Regions from separate parts of the Sphingomonas sp. jy18 genome, predicted to be linked through region 1. Evidence: predicted binding sites of a transcription regulator. Region 1 holds the regulator's gene; the other holds the start of a gene.
What was found. The regulator LexA, encoded in region 1, represses DNA repair genes until DNA is damaged. The targets are predictions, from matches to a motif close to GTTCCNCNCTTGTTCT.
Positions count from the first base shown of each region.

Region 2: the regulator LexA is predicted to act here: its motif matches at 6,004-6,019, upstream of AC0QC4_RS07770 (ImuA family protein).

Region 1 is NZ_JBXPBT010000003.1:387,791-395,813, reverse strand. It holds gene AC0QC4_RS10380 (ComEC/Rec2 family competence protein) at 1-1,836, shown strand, start outside; gene lexA (transcriptional repressor LexA) at 1,830-2,507, opposite strand; gene AC0QC4_RS10370 (molybdopterin molybdotransferase MoeA) at 2,590-3,774, opposite strand; gene moaC (cyclic pyranopterin monophosphate synthase MoaC) at 3,759-4,229, opposite strand; gene trpC (indole-3-glycerol phosphate synthase TrpC) at 4,226-5,020, opposite strand; gene AC0QC4_RS10355 (TauD/TfdA dioxygenase family protein) at 5,156-6,001, shown strand; partial or broken gene AC0QC4_RS10350 (IS5 family transposase) at 6,487-7,252, opposite strand; gene AC0QC4_RS10345 (hypothetical protein) at 7,437-7,793, shown strand; gene trpD (anthranilate phosphoribosyltransferase) at 7,852-8,023, opposite strand, start outside.
Region 2 is NZ_JBXPBT010000002.1:567,352-575,374, reverse strand. It holds gene AC0QC4_RS07785 (hypothetical protein) at 1-367, opposite strand, end outside; gene AC0QC4_RS07780 (error-prone DNA polymerase) at 517-3,807, opposite strand; gene AC0QC4_RS07775 (Y-family DNA polymerase) at 3,804-5,315, opposite strand; gene AC0QC4_RS07770 (ImuA family protein) at 5,230-5,997, opposite strand; gene AC0QC4_RS07765 (CoA-acylating methylmalonate-semialdehyde dehydrogenase) at 6,175-7,668, shown strand; gene mmsB (3-hydroxyisobutyrate dehydrogenase) at 7,759-8,023, shown strand, end outside.

The DNA.
Region 1 (8,023 bases):
CCGGTGCTGGAGCGCCCCGCGGTACTCCGTTTTCAGGCGATCGTGGAGCAGACCGAGTTGCAGGCGGCACGAGGCGATGTGCGGCTGATTCTGCGGCCCGATCCGGCGGCGATGCTGCCGCCGCGCATCCGGGTGACGATCGGGATCGATGACCCGGGGGCGCTGGAGATCAGCGCCGGTGAACATATTGCCTTGCGCGCGCGGCTGGTGCCGCCGCCGTCCGCCGCGCTGCCGGGGGGCTATGACTTTGCGCGGCGGGCCTGGTTCGACCAACTCGGTGCGGTGGGTAGTGCGATCGGGCCTGTCGAGCGGCTGGATGGCGCCAATGCCGCTCCGCCGAGTCTTCGCCAGCGGCTCTCGGCGCATATTCAGCGCCAGGTCGATGGCGGCGCCGGCGCGATCGCTGCGGCGCTGGCGACAGGGGATCGCGGCGCTATCCCGCCGGAGGATGATGAGGCGATGCGCCGTGCCGGCCTCGCGCATCTGCTCTCGATCAGCGGATTGCACATCACCGCGGCGGTGGGCGGCGCCATGTGGCTGGCGCTGCGCCTGCTCGCACTCTCGCCATGGCTGGCACTGCGGGCGCCGCTGATCCTGATCTCCGCCGGCGTGGGCGCGCTGGTCGGGCTCGGCTACACGCTCCTTACCGGGGCCGAGGTGCCGACAATCCGGTCGCTGGTCGCAGCGCTGCTGGTGCTGCTCGCGATCGCCTTGGGGCGGGAGGCTATTACGCTACGGCTGGTCGCGGCGGGCGCGCTGTTCGTGTTGCTACTTTGGCCCGAGGCGCTGGTCGGGCCGAGCTTTCAGCTGAGTTTCGCCGCGGTGACCGCCATTGTCGCGCTGCACACCCATCCGCGCGTTACCGCTATGCTGGCGCGCCGCGACGAAAGCCGGGGAATGCGGCTGCTGCGCGGATTTCTGGGGCTGTTGCTGACCGGTCTCGCCGTCGAGCTGGCGCTGATGCCGATTGCGCTGTTCCATTTCCACAAGGCCGGGCTCTACGGCTCGCTCGCCAATATGGTGGCGATCCCCCTGACGACGTTCGTGGTCATGCCGGCAGAAGCGCTGGCGCTGCTGCTCGATGGTATCGGTCTTGGTGCGCCGGCATGGTGGGTGGTCGATCAGGCGCTTGGGTTCATGCTGTGGATGGCCCATGCCGTGGCGAGCGCGCCGGGGGCTGTCGCGGCGGTGCCATCTACCCCGCTGGCCGCGATGCTGCTCTCGGTTGGCGGCGGACTGTGGGTGGGATTGTGGCGGACCAGGGTGCGCTGGGCAGGGCTGCCCGCGATCGTGGCCGGCTTGCTCTGGGCCTTCGCCACGCCCGCGCCGGATCTGCTGGTGACCGGTGATGGTCGTCATGTTGCGGTGCGCGCAGAGGATGGCCGCTATGCGCTGCTGCGTGACCGGGCGGGCGACTATATCCGCGATCAACTGGCCGAGGCGGCGGGGGTCGACGGGGAGCTGACAGCGCTGGCAACGCAGCCAGGCACGCGCTGCTCGGCCGACTTCTGCGTCTGGCAGGTAGAGCGTGCTGGCCGCCGCTGGACGGTGATGGCCGCGCGCAGCGGTTATCGTACCGATTGGCAACCGCTGGTCGCAGCATGCGCCCGCAGCGATATCGTGATCGCCGACCGCTGGCTGCCGCGCGGTTGCCAGCCCCGCTGGCTGAAGGCGGATCGCCAATTCCTCGATCAGACCGGCGGGCTCGCCATCACCCTCGACCCGCCGTCGGTACGCGGGGTTGCGTCAGCAGCACAGGGCAAACCATGGGGCCATCCGCCGACGATCATGCCACCGAGGCAGCCGAGGCAGGCCGAGGCTTCGTCCGCTCAATGATAACGCCGCAGCAAGCCGGCGAGCCGGCCCTGCACCGCGACGCGGTCCGCGCGATAATGCTGCGGGTCATAGGCGGCATTGGCCGGATCCAGCCGGACATTCTGCCCGTCGCGGTGGAAATATTTGAGCGTGGCATCCTGACCGTCGATCAGCGCAACCACGATGTCGCCTTCGCGCGCGGTCTCGGCGCGCTGGATCAGGGCATAATCGCCGTCGAGAATGCCGGCCTCGACCATCGAGTCCCCGGAGACTTCGAGCGCATAATGGTCACCCGGCCCGAGCAGGGCGGCAGGCACGACCAATTGCGCGGAATCCTCGAACGCTTCGATCGGCATGCCGGCCGCGATGCGGCCATGCAGCGGCAGTTCGATCACGTCGTTGGCGACGACGGCACGCGGCGTCGCCCGGGTCGGCATGGCGATGACATTGGAGGCGGGCGCCTGCTCGCGCTCACCGCGCTCCGGATTGCGCACCACCTCGAGTGCCCGCGCCCGGTTGGGCAGCCGACGCAGGAAGCCGCGTTCCTCGAGCGCGCTGATCAGGCGATGCACCCCGGACTTGGACTTCAGCCCCAAGGCATCCTTCATCTCTTCGAAAGACGGCGAAATGCCGGATTCAGCCAGCCGGTCTTCGATGAAGCAGATCAGTTCATGCTGTTTGCGCGTGAGCATGCTCGCTCTCCCCGTGACGGAACATCGGAAGAACATCTATGCAAACGAAAAGGGAACGTCAAGACCCCGCTGATGGGGTCGATCAAGCGATGGGGATGTAGCGCGCGCTTGCGCCCATATCTTGTGGCGGCGCATCGCGGTCCAGCCGGATAAGCACATTCGCACCGGCCAGCGTGAACAGTGCGGCGCTGTCCTGGCTGCCGGCGGGGGCGATGCTGCCATCCGGGTTGCGACGTCCGCGCAGATATTCGGTGCGGTTGCTGCCGGCCGGCAGCGGCGCGGCGAGCGGCGCGGTCTCGTGGCGGGGCAGCGGGTCAGGGCATCCGGCCATGGCGCGCAGCACGGGCAGCGCAAACAGGGTGGCGGTCGCGAAGGCGGAGACCGGATTGCCGGGCAGGCCAAGCGCAACGAGGCCTTCCCTGTGCGCCACGATCAGCGGCTTTCCGGGCTTCATCGCGACACGGCGCAAGGCGATGGTCCACCCCGCCGCTTCGAGCGCCGGGCGGACGAGGTCATGATCGCCGACCGACGCGCCTCCGCTCAGCAGCAGCAGCGCCGGGTCGCGGTGCGTGGCAGCGAAATCGTCGATAAGCGCGGTGATGGCGGTGAGCGCATCGGGCGCGATGCCCCGGTCGTTCACCGATGCTGCCCATGGCGCGACGAGGGCGGCCAGCATCGCGCCGTTGGCCGACGGCAGGCCGGTCTCGCCGGACCCGGGCAGAACCAGTTCGCTGCCGGTGGCGACGATGGTGACCGCGGGGCGGCGGTGGCAGGGGAGGGTGGCGTGATCGGCACTCGCGGCAAGAGCGATGAGGCCGGGGGTGACGGCCGCGCCCGGTGCCGCAAGCGGTGCGCCTTCGGCAAAGTCGCTGCCCCGACGGCGGATCCAGCGGCCGGGGGCGGGGTGGTCGGTTGCGGTCAGCACCGTTCCGTCGACCTTGGCGTCCTCCTGGATCAGGATGCGGTCTGCGCCGGCCGGAAGGGGCGCGCCGGTGAAGATACGCGCCGCCTCTCCGGCGGACAGGGTGCCGGGGGCGCGGCTCTCGGCAGGGATGGCGCTGACGATCTGCCACGGTCCATCGCCAGCGCCGAGGGCATAGCCATCCATCGCACTGAGGTCCGCCCACGGCTGGGTGCGGCGCGCGACGAGCGGGGCGGCGAGCCAGCCATGGGCCTCGTGCAGCGGCAGTTCGACGCGCGGTCCGGGGTGCGCGAGGGCGAGGACCGCGGCCTGGGCGTCCTCCAGGCTGATCAGTCCGCGCGCCATGGGCCGGACTTGCCGCCTTCCTTCGCAACCAGACGCACCTGACCTATGCACGCCGCCTTGTCGATCGCCTTGGTCATGTCATAGATTGTCAGCAAGGCCACGGAAACCGCTGTCATTGCTTCCATTTCTACCCCGGTCTGTGCCGACGTGACGGTTTCCGCGACCGCTTCGATGCTCTTGTCGCCGATGGTGAAATCGACGCGGGCGGAGGCCAGTGGCAGCGGGTGGCAGAGCGGGATGAGATCGGCGGTGCGCTTGGCGGCCATGATCCCCGCCAGCCGTGCGGTCGCCAGCACATCGCCCTTGGGCCCGGAGCCGTCCCGCACCGCGGCGATGGCGGCCGGGGAGAGCAGGATATGCCCGGCGGCGACCGCGCGGCGCGCCGTCACCGGCTTGGCCGAGACATCGACCATCCGCGCCGCGCCCTCGGCATCGATGTGGGTGAGGCCGCTCATGCCGCGAGCAGCGTCCGGGTTGCGGCCTCGACATCGGCATGGCGCATCAGATGCTCGCCGACGAGAAACGCGTGGATGCCGCTGCCGCGCAGCCGCGCGATATCCGCCGGCCCGGCGATGCCGCTTTCGCTGACCAGCAACGTGCCGGGCTGCACCAGCGGCGCGAGCCGTTCGCTGACGCCAAGATCGGTGACGAAGCGCTTGAGATCGCGGTTGTTGATGCCGATCAGCCGGCTGGAAAGCTGCGCCAGCGCGCGGGCCAACTCGGCCTCGTCATGCACTTCGACCAGCACATCCATGCCGAGCGCCAGCGCCTCTGCCTCGATGGCGCGCATCTGCGTGTCGTCCAGCGCTGCGACGATGATCAGGATCGCATCGGCGCCGAGACCGCGGGCTTCGCGCACCTGCCACGGATCGACCATGAAATCCTTGCGCAGCACCGGCAGCGTGCAGGCCGCGCGCGCCGCGACCAGATAGGCGTCATCGCCCTGAAAATAGGGGCCATCGGTCAGCACCGACAGGCAGGCCGCGCCACCGGCAGCATAGGCGCGGGCATGGGCCGGCGGATCGAAATCCGGGCGGATCAAACCCTTGGACGGGCTCGCCTTCTTGACCTCGGCGATCAGTGCCGCCTCTCCGGCAGCGATGCGCGTCGCCAACGCGGCCCGGAACCCGCGCGGCGCACTCGCCGTGGCGATGCGGCGCTCGATCTCGGCATCGCTGACCAGCGCCTTGCGGCGGGCGACCTCGGCAGCGGTGGTGGCGCAGATTTCGGCAAGCTTGTCGGACATGCAGCGCGCGGTAGCGGATTTGGCGCGTCAGGCGAAGGGGGCAATTCGCAGCCTTGCCGGGTGCCCCCGCCAAGGGCCTTGCCGTCGCCGCCCGGCGGGATATGCTGCGCCCAAAAGGCGGGAAGGAGACAGGCCATGGCGACGGTGGTGGAGCAGCGTCTGCACGTGCGGGCGATGAGTCCGGCGATCGGTGCAGAGATCAGCGGTGTCGATTTGCGCGAGGAACAGGATGAGGCGAGCATCGCCGCGATCCGGGCGGCGCTGAACCAGTATAAGGTGATCTTCTTTCGCGACCAGCATATCACCCCGGCGCAGCACATCGCCTTCGCGCGGCGGTTCGGCGAACTGGAAATCCACCCCGCCACCCCGGCGGACCAGCCCGACCCCGAGATACTGCGCATCGAACACGGCCCCAACTCGCGCGGGGTTGAAAATAACTGGCATTCGGACGTGACCTGGCGCGACCGTCCCTCGCTGGGATCGATCCTGCGCGCGGTCGAGGTGCCTCAGACCGGCGGCGACACGCTGTTTGCCAGCATGGAAGCGGCCTATGAGGCGCTGTCTCCGGCGATGCAGGACTGGGTTTGCACCCTGACCGCGGTGCATGACATCGCCCGCGTCTTTGCCAAGCGGCTGGGCAAGTCGACTGAGGAACTGCACGCCAAATATCCGCCGATGGAGCATCCGGTGGTGCGCACCCACCCCGAGACCGGGCGGCGCGCGCTCTACGTCAACACCGGTTTCGTCACCCACATCAAGGGATTGTCGGCGAAGGAGAGCGACTGGCTGCTCGAGCATCTCTACAGCTTTGCCCGCATTCCCGAATTCCAGTGCCGCTTCCGCTGGGAAGCCGGCAGCATCGCCTTCTGGGACAATCGCTCCTCGCAACATTATGCCGCGTCGGACTATTTCCCGGCGGTGCGGATCATGGAGCGGGTGACGATCGCGGGGGACAGGCCGTTTTTCGATCCGGCGCGATAGGTTGGGGGTGGTCGGGCCGGAATAGGGCCATGGCCCTGAATCCGGCGAAGGGCGTCTTGTGGAGCGGACAGCCGCCGTCTGCTGGATTACCGTAATTGCATCCCGTCGCCCCGTGCTCGACACGGGGCAAGGCTTTCTCTGGCTCCGTGGTCAAGGAAGCCAAGCCCCGCATCAAGTGCGGGGCGACGGTGGTTGTGATGGGGGTTTCAGTTGCGGGGGGCTGGGGCGCGGCCAAGGACCGCGCCTGCCGCCCCTGGATTCCCGCTTTCGCGGGAATGACATGTGGGTGGATGGATCGGGTGGCGTCGGACACCGGACTGCGATGAGATTGCGTCGATCCGCATGCCTGCGCTTGTCGGAGCCGACGGTGTTGCGAGGCGTCGACGGCGCTTGTCGGCGAAGCGTGCTTCGACAAGCTCGGCACTACGGTTCCAAAAAGCAGGACAGGCGCTCGGTCGGCACTGCGGCTCGAACTACTGTACCACCTAAGCCGTAGACTCATAAACGCGCAGCCACAGTCGCATTGAAGCGAGTTGGACCATAGCGAGGAAGTTCTCGGCAAGCTTGTCTTAGTGGGTGGCAACCCGGCGGAAGTGCTTGAGCTTGGCGAAGAAGCGCTCGATCAGGTTACGCTCGCGGTAGAGCCAAGTGCTGAAGTACGGTTTTGCCCGGCGGTTGGCCTTGGGCGGGATATTCGCGAACGCCCCCTTCTCGCGCAGAGATGTCCGTATGCGATCAGCATCGTATGCTTTATCCGCGAGCACGATTGTTCCGGCACCAACATGGGCAAGCAGATCGTCGGCAGCTTGGCCGTCATGGCTTTGTCCTGCATTCAGGCTCAGTCGGATCGGGAGGCCTTGCCCGTCGACGACCGCGTGGATTTTGGTCGTGAGCCCGCCTCGGGAGCGACCGAGACAATGATCTCGATCCCCCTTTTTGCCGTCGCGGCCTGTTTGTGGGCGCGAACGGAAGTGCTGTCGATTATCTGGATGTCGCCACAATGCGCGGCGCTGATGGCGTCCATCATCCGATCCCAGACCACGGCCTTTCGCCATCGCACGAAGCGATTGTAGCAGGTGGTGCGCGGGCCAGAGCGTTCGGGCAAGTCTCGCCACGGCGCACCGGATCGCAACACCCAGAAGATGCCGTTCAGCACACGCCGATCATCGGCGCGGGCACGCCTCGGGGTTTGTTGGGCAGCAGCGGTTTGATAACGCGCCACTCGAAGTCGGTCAGATCATATCGGCTCATGCCGATGCTGAATCAGAGTTCGGGGCAATATGAAAGCTACCTTTCGGCTGCCGCCCATTGCGGACATTGGCAGCAGTGTTAGGTTCATCGGATGGCACGTTGGGTTGAAGGCATAGTTTCCGTTCTGCGATGCGAGGCCGAGGCGCATTTGACGCCTCACTTCACGTTTAGCGGGGACACCGATATGGCCACGATCGGGCTTGCGTCGCTGTCGAGTGCGATTTCCGACGAGATCGTTATCGCCGAGTTGAGACCCAACGAACTCAACGATGCGTCAGGTGAGATTTTCCAATCCCGGATCAATCAGCTACTTCGCAGAGATGACCTGAGGCTCTTGAGGCTGCGACGGATAGAACCTGCCGCTGGCGCCGCCGGTACATCATTTCGAGATTTTCAGAAGGCCTATGCGCCAGCACGCTTGGTGTTTTTCTGCCCATTGTGTGACAGTGAGGCCGTCGCGATCCGCACTGAAACTCCAGCCGACTACACCCTACGCGGCGGAACGCTGACGCTGATGACTGGCCTTGAGGTTCGAGCCTGAACCGGCAAACGGCGGCAAACCAACGAAATCCCGGTTATCCCGTTTATGGGTTGACGACCTAGAATGCGATCCAGCAGTCGAGGAGGGCCTTGGCGAGGCCCTTGTCGAGGGCTTCGGCGGCTTCCTCTGCGCCCTCGGCGAGCGTTGCTGCTTCGCCCGCGACGATCAGCGCGGCGGCGGCGTTGAACAGCACCGCGTCGCGGTAGGGGCCGGGTTCGCCCATCAGCAGT
Region 2 (8,023 bases), on a different contig from region 1:
CCTGAGTCTGGTTCAATTCGAAGAAGCTGATTCGGTCATTGCCGTCTCCACCGTCGATAACATCGACGCCGGCACCGCCGCGGATGAAGTCATCTCCCGCGCCGCCCAATATGGTGTCGTCTCCGGCGTCGCCGCGCAGATCGTCTGCCTCGTCGCCTCCTTCGATATAATCGTCGCCGTTCTGCCCCCAGAGTATGTCCCTGCCTGCACCGCCGATGAGCACATCGTTACCGTCACCACCACGCAGAAAATCATCCCCCTCAAGTCCGAAAAAGCGGTCTCGGCCCGTTGTGAGGGTTCGACTGTCAGGTCCGGTGGTGCCGGTCTGGTCGGTGTCATAAGGCGGGGTGGGGGGCGGTGTGGGCACAGAATTCCTCCTAATCGAGCGTGACTTAGCCCTGACCCTGGGCCATTTGTTATGGTTACGGAGACGTTAGCGTTGTAGCAGCTTGTTTCCTAGTGACATTTCCCACATCCGAAACATGACTGTTCCAGAGCGGGGCAAGCGCGTTCACCTCAATGGAAATCCCGCGATTTCGGGATGATCCGGACATCGCGCGGATGGCCGTGACGGCGCGGCGGTGGCCGGTTTCCGCGCGCCTGTTGCGGGCGATTGACCTCGTCGGCATGGGCCATCGGCGGGGACAGGCCGTCGCTGTCGGCAATCGAATCGAGCATCGCCGTCCGGTCGACGATGCGCCGGGCCATGAGATGCACCACCCCTTCCTTGCTGCGCTGGATTTCGCCTTCGATCAGCATCAGCCGCGCCGACATCACGGCCCGCCGCTGCCGCTCCATGTCGCGCGCCCACAGGAGCGCGTTGACGATGCCGGTCTCGTCCTCGATGGTAATGAACACCGCATTGCCCTTGCCCGGGCGCTGGCGGATCAGCACGACGCCGGCGGTCCTCAGCTTGCGGCCATCGGCGGCCCCATTTGTCTCGGCACAGGTCAGCACCCCTTCGCCCGACAGCCGGGGGCGCAGGAACTGCATCGGATGCGCCTTCAGCGACAGGCGCACCGTCTGATAGTCGGCGATCACTTCCTCGGTCAGCGGCATCACCGGGAGCCGCGCGTCGGGCTCCTCCCCCAGTTCGGCGGCGGCGGCAAAGGCGAACAACGGCAGTTGCCCGCCCGGCATGCGGCGGACATCCCAGACCGCATCGCGCCGCCCCTTGCCCAGCGATCCGAAGGCATCGGCATCGGCGAGCCTGCGCAAGGCCTGCGGCGGCAGTGCGGCGCGGTGCGCGAGATCCTCGATCGAGGCAAAGGGAGCGACAGCGCGGGCAGCGGTAATGGCCTCGGCCCAGGTTTCACGGAAACCGTCGATACGGCGCAGGCCAAGGCGCAGGGCGAGTGAAATTCCCTCCGGTTCACCCGATGCGTCATTCCCCGCCACCTCCAGCGCGCTGTCCCAGCCACTTGCGTTGACGTCGACGGGGCGCACCTCGACGCCATGTTCCTGCGCATCGCGCACGAGCTGTGCCGGCGCGTAGAAGCCCATCGGCTGGGAATTGAGCAGCGCACAGGTGAACACCGCCGGGTGGCGGCATTTCAGCCATGACGAGACATAGGCGAGATAGCCGAACGCCTGGGCGTGGCTTTCGGGAAAGCCATATTCGCCGAAGCCCTTGATCTGGTTGAAACAGCGCTCGGCGAAATCGCGGTCATAGCCGCGCGCGACCATGCCATCGATCAACTGTGCCTCGTAGCGCGGCATCGACCCATGGTTGCGGAAGGTCGCCATGGCCCGGCGCAGCCCGTCCGCCTGGGCCGGGGTGAAGCCGCCGGCGGTGATGGCGAGTTTCATCGCCTGCTCCTGGAACAATGGAACGCCCAGGGTTCGCCCCAGCACGTCGCGCAGCTCGTCCGGATCATGCGGCGGCGACGGTGAGGGAAAGTCGACCGCTTCCTCGCCATTGCGGCGCCTAAGATAGGGGTGGACCATGCCGCCCTGGATGGGGCCGGGGCGGACGATGGCAACCTGGATGACCAGATCGTACAATTCCTTCGGCTTCATCCGCGGCAGCATGTTGATCTGCGCGCGGCTTTCGACCTGGAAGGTGCCGATACTGTCCCCGCGCCGCAGCATCGCATAGGTCTGCGGGTCTTCGCGCGGGACGTTCTGCAGGTCATGATCGCCCAGCCCGTGCAGGCGCAGCAGATCGAAGCTCTTGCGGATGCAGGTGAGCATGCCGAGCGCCAGCACATCGACCTTCATCAAGCCCAGCGCCTCGATATCGTCCTTGTCCCATTCGATGAAGGTGCGGTCCTTCATCGCCCCGTTGTGGATCGGCACCAGCTCGTCGAGGCGGCCTTCGGTCAGCACGAAGCCGCCGACATGCTGGGAGAGGTGGCGGGGAAAGGTCAGCAACTGGTCGACCAGCCATTTCAGCCGGGCGATATCGGGATTGGCAAGATCGAACCCCGCCTCCTCCACCCGTTCCTCAGGCACGTCGCTGCCCCACTGGCCCCAGATGGTGCTGCTCAACCGGGCTGTGATATCCTCAGTCAGCCCCAGCGCCTTGCCGACCTCACGCAGCGTGCTGCGCGGGCGATAGTGGATGACCGTGGCGGCAATCCCCGCGCGCTCGCGGCCATAGCGCCGGTAAATATATTGCATCACCTCCTCGCGCCGCTCATGCTCGAAATCGACGTCGATGTCGGGCGGCTCGTCGCGCTCTTCCGAGAGGAAGCGGGAGAACAGCAGCTTGTTGGCGATGGGATCGACCGAGGTGATGCCCAGCAGATAGCAGACCAGCGAGTTGGCGGCGCTGCCGCGCCCCTGGCACAGGATCGGCGGGTCGAGGCTGCGCGCGTAACGGACGATGTCATGCACCGTCAGGAAATAGCAGGCATAGCGCTTGAGCCGGATCAGCCGGAACTCCTCGGCAAGCGTGCGCAGCATCGGCTCGGGCACGCCGTCGGGATGGCGACGGCGCGCCTCCTCCATCGCCAGATGTTCCAGCCAGTCGTGCGATTCCCAGCCTTCGGGTACCGGCTCGTTGGGATATTCATAGCGCAGGTCATCAAGCGTGAAGTCGATGCGCGCCATCAGCGCCGCGCCCGCGCCCAGCGCCTCGGGATAGCCGCGGAACAGCCGCGCCATATCCTCCGGCGATTTGAGATGACGTTCGGCATTGGCGAGCAGCCGCCGACCGGCGGCATGGATGGACGTGCCTTCGCGGATACAGGTGACGATGTCGTGCAGCGGGCGCTGCTGCGCGGTGGCGTAGAGCGCATCGTTGGTGGCGAGCAGCGGCACGCCTGCGGCAAAGGCCTCCTTCTGCGCCGCGATCAGCCGTCGCCGGTCCCCTGCCCCGTGCGGCATGGCAATGCCGCGCCACACGGCACCCGACCGCGCCAGGCGCAGACGGTGGAGCAGCGCGGCATCGCCGCCCATCGCGATCAGCAGCAGATCGTCGGCATGGTCGAGCAAATCCTCCAGATGCAGCACGCAGTCGCCCTTGACCGCGCGGCGGTTGCCGATGGTCAACAGCCGTGTCAGCCGCCCCCAGCCGTGGCGGGTGGCGGGATAGGCGACGATGTCCGGCGTCGCCTCACCGTTCTCGGAAGGCGCGAACACCAGCCGTGCGCCGACCACCAGCCGGAAACCGCTCGCCGCCCCGCCGATCTCGCGCCACGCCATGTGCGCGCGGACCACGCCCGCCACCGTGTTGCGATCGGCAATGCCGATCCCCGCCATCCCCAGTGCCTGCGCGCGCCAGACCATGTCTGCGGGGGAAGAGGCTCCACTGAGGAAACTGAAATTGCTCGCCGCGACCAGTTCGGCGAAACCGGCGCTCATGCGAACAGGCCGTGGATATACCAGTCGGGATTGGCTTGCTCGCTACCGAACAGCCCGTGACGGAACAGCCAGTAGCGGCGACCGCGCGCATCCTCGACGCGATAATAGTCGCGGGTCAGGCCGCCATTATCCTCTCGCCGCCACCATTCGGAGGCAATCCGTTCCGGCCCTTCCTGTCGCACCACCTCATGCAGCGCCTTGCGCCATTTGAAGCGGCGGGGCGGGCCATCGGGGACGGCGGCGAGCACCTCGATCTTCTGGGGCGGATCGAACAGGTGGATGGGCCGCAGCGGCGGCTCGCCCGGTGCGGGAGCCGGCCAGTCGACAGCGCGCGGGGCATCGGCAACCGGCAAGGCCAGCGCCCCCTGTTCGGGGATATGCGTATCGACGGGCACGAAGCGGCGCACCCTGCCCCGCCCCAGCCGCACCGCCAGCCGGTCGATCAGCAGCGCCATCTCGCCGTCGCCCACCCGGCCGCCATCGAGCCGCAACTGCTCCGCCGCCATCGCCTCGCTGGTCAGCACGTCGAGGCGGATCAGATCGTAGCCGAAGCCGGGGTCGAGCGGATCGGACAAGGTGTCGATGCGCTCACGCAGCAGGCGGTCGAGAATGGCGCAATCGCGGACCGGCTGGCCGGTCTCCACCTCCAGCCGCGCGACATGCCCGTCGCTGCGGAACAGGGAGGCGGCAAAGGCCCGCCCGCCCGCGCCGCGTTCGGCCAGACGGTCCCCGGCCTGCGCGGCAAGATGGCGCAGCGTCGCCAGCACATCCTCGGTGCGCGCCACCGGCTCGGCAAAGCGGGTCTCCACGCTGATCTCGGGCAGATGGCGGCGTGGGACGATGCGGACGTCCTGCCGTTCGAGCAGCCGCTCGAGCCCATCCACCAGATCGCTGCCAAAGCGCGCAGCCAGTGGCGCGGCGGGGCGGGCAGCCAGATCGCCCAGCGTGCGCAGGCCGGCGCGGCGCAGCGCCCGGTGCCGCTCCCCATCGACGCGCAAGGCCTCGACCGGCAAGGCCTCGACATCGCTTTCCTCATGGCGGGCCAGCGCCGCTGCGGCATCGGCGGTGGCGGCTATGGCATGGCGGGTGGTCAGGCCGGCAGCATTCAGCCGCTGGACCAGATCGGCCGCAAGCCCCTCTTCATAACCGGCAAAAAGATGCGCGCAGCCGGTGATGTCGAGCAGCAGCACATCGTCGCCGTCGGTGGCGACCATCGGCGTATAGCGCTCGCAGCCATCGGCCAGCCGCGCCAGCGCACGCGCATCGGCGGCGGCATCATAGGGCAAGGCCGCAAGATCGGGCACGCGCGCCCGCGCATCGGCCAGCGTCATGCCGGCGACGAGACCGAGCACTAATGCCGACTGGTCGAGCGCGATCAGCCGCATCGCGCTGCGGTGCTTGGCCACCAGTGCAAACGGGGCGTCAGGCCGCTCGCTGCGCCTGATCCGTTCCGACGGCAGAAAGGGAAGATGCACCGCCAGATAGCGGCGCGAAACAGCGACGGTCACGGTTCCACTCCAGACGGGTTGCAAAGGGAAGGCTCCCGCCACGATGCCGCAACAAGGCGACATCGAAGGCCGGATGCCCCGGCGCATCGGCAGGCAGCGGCGACGATGGCGCAGTGGCGATGCTCCACCGCGTCTGCGCCGCACTGGGCACCGGCTCCGCATCGATCCGCAGCACCAGAGTGAACACGCCCGACTGCGCGGCCGCCATTGCCAGACGGCGCGAAGCGGTGAGATCGAGCAGGGGCGCCGCGCCATGCAGTTCGAGCACCACCCCGCCCAACTGGCCGCAGCGCACGCCATCCAGACCAGCGCGCAGCACGCCGATGGGATCGGGCGGGACGACAATCACCAGCCTGGCCGGATCGCAGCCGAGATCGAGCAGGCCCGGCGCGTGAAGATAGCCATTGGTCCGCGATGCACGATCGTCCCGCACCCACATCAGCGACGTGTCCTTGCCCAGCGCGCGGGTCGCCAGCAACAGGGCGAAGGCCGTGGCGCTGCTGCTATCCTTGTCTCCCGCACTGAAAATCTCATGCAGCGCCGCACGGGCGAGTCCCCCCTGCAGCCGGACATCGACATCGGCCGCGCCGAGGCCGATCCTGCCATCGCCGCAACGCTCAGCCTCCCCGTCCGGCGGACGCGGCTGCAAGGCAAGGCGATGGAGGGCGGCGGGACGAATCATCTTTTTGTTCCTATTATGTTCTATATGAGCCAAGCCGGTGCCGAGCGTCAAGCAGCCTCAGCGAAGGCGCCGGGACAGCAACCGGCGCACATCCCATCGCATTCGGCATGATGCGCGGTTCCCATGCACGGGCCGAGCCTCTATCGAGGCGCCAGAACAGGATTTGAGGAGAAGAGCATGCGCCAGATCGACCATTTCATCAGCGGCGGCTCCGGACCAGCCACCCGCACGGGCGATATCTTCGATCCCAACAGCGGCCAGGTGCAGGCGCGCGTCGCGCTGGGCGATGCCGCCGTGCTGGAGCAGGCAGTGCAGGCCGCGCTCGCCGCGCAACCGGCATGGGCAGCCACCAACCCGCAGCGGCGCGCGCGGGTGATGTTCGAATTCAAGCGGCTGGTGGAAGCGAACATGGACGAGCTGGCGCATCTGCTCAGCTCCGAACATGGCAAGGTGATCGCGGATTCCAAAGGCGACATCCAGCGCGGGCTGGAGGTCATCGAATTCTGCTGCGGCATCCCGCACGTGCTGAAGGGCGAATATACCCAAGGCGCGGGGCCGGGCATCGACGTCTATTCGATGCGCCAGCCGATCGGCATCGGCGCGGGCATCACCCCGTTCAACTTCCCGGCGATGATCCCGCTGTGGATGTCCGGCGTCGCCATCGCCACCGGCAACGCCTTCCTGATCAAGCCCAGCGAGCGTGACCCGAGCGTGCCGGTGCGGCTCGCCGAACTGTTGATCGAGGCGGGCCTGCCCGAAGGCATCTGCCAGGTGGTGCATGGCGACAAGGCGATGGTCGATGCCATCCTCGACCACCCGGCCATCGGCGCGGTCAGCTTCGTCGGCTCCTCCGACATCGCCCATTATGTCTACAATCGCGGCGTCGCCAACGGCAAGCGGGTGCAGGCGATGGGTGGGGCCAAGAACCATGGCATCGTCATGCCGGACGCGGATCTCGACCAGGTGGTCAATGATCTGGCGGGTGCGGCTTTCGGCTCGGCGGGCGAGCGCTGCATGGCCTTGCCGGTGGTGGTGCCGGTGGGCGATGAGACCGCCGACCGGCTGCGTGCCAAGCTGATCCCGGCGATCGAGGCGCTGCGCGTCGGCGTCTCGACCGATCCGCAAGCGCATTACGGGCCGGTAGTCACCGCCGCGCACAAGGCAAAGGTCGAAGGCTGGATCCAGACCTGCGTCGACGAGGGCGCGGAACTGGTGATCGACGGACGCGGGTTCAAACTGCAGGGGCATGAGGAAGGCTTCTTCGTCGGCCCGACGCTGTTCGACCATGTCACCACCGACATGGAAAGCTACAAGGAAGAGATTTTCGGCCCCGTGCTGCAGATGGTCCGCGCCGCCAGCTTCGAGGAGGCGCTCGCGCTGCCCAGCAAGCATCAATATGGCAATGGCGTCGCCATCTTCACCCGCAACGGCCACGCCGCGCGGGAATTTGCGGCGCGCGTCAATGTCGGCATGGTCGGCATCAATGTGCCGATCCCGGTGCCGGTCGCCTATCACACCTTCGGCGGCTGGAAGCGCTCGGCCTTCGGCGACACCAACCAGCATGGCATGGAGGGCGTGAAGTTCTGGACCAAGGTCAAGACCGTCACTGCCCGCTGGCCGGATGGATCGCCGGATGGGGGAAATGCGTTTGTCATCCCGACGATGGGGTGAGGCCATGAGATCAAAGTACCGTCATTGCGAGCGCAGCGAAGCAATCCAGGGTGGTGCCACGCCGCTCTGGATTGCTTCGCTGCGCTCGCAATGACGGGTGAAGTTGGATTGGAGTTTCAAATGACCAGCATCGCATTCATCGGGCTTGGCAATATGGGCGGCGGGATGGCGGCCAATCTGGCGAAGGCGGGGCATGATGTTCGTGCCTTCGATCTCAGCGCCGAGGCACTGGAACGGGCAGCGGCGGCGGGGTGCCTTGCCGCGCCGAGCGCGGGCGAGGCGGTGAGCGGTGCCGAAGTGGTTGTCACCATGCTGCCCGCCGGGCACCATGTCGCGGCGGTCTATGAGAGCGATG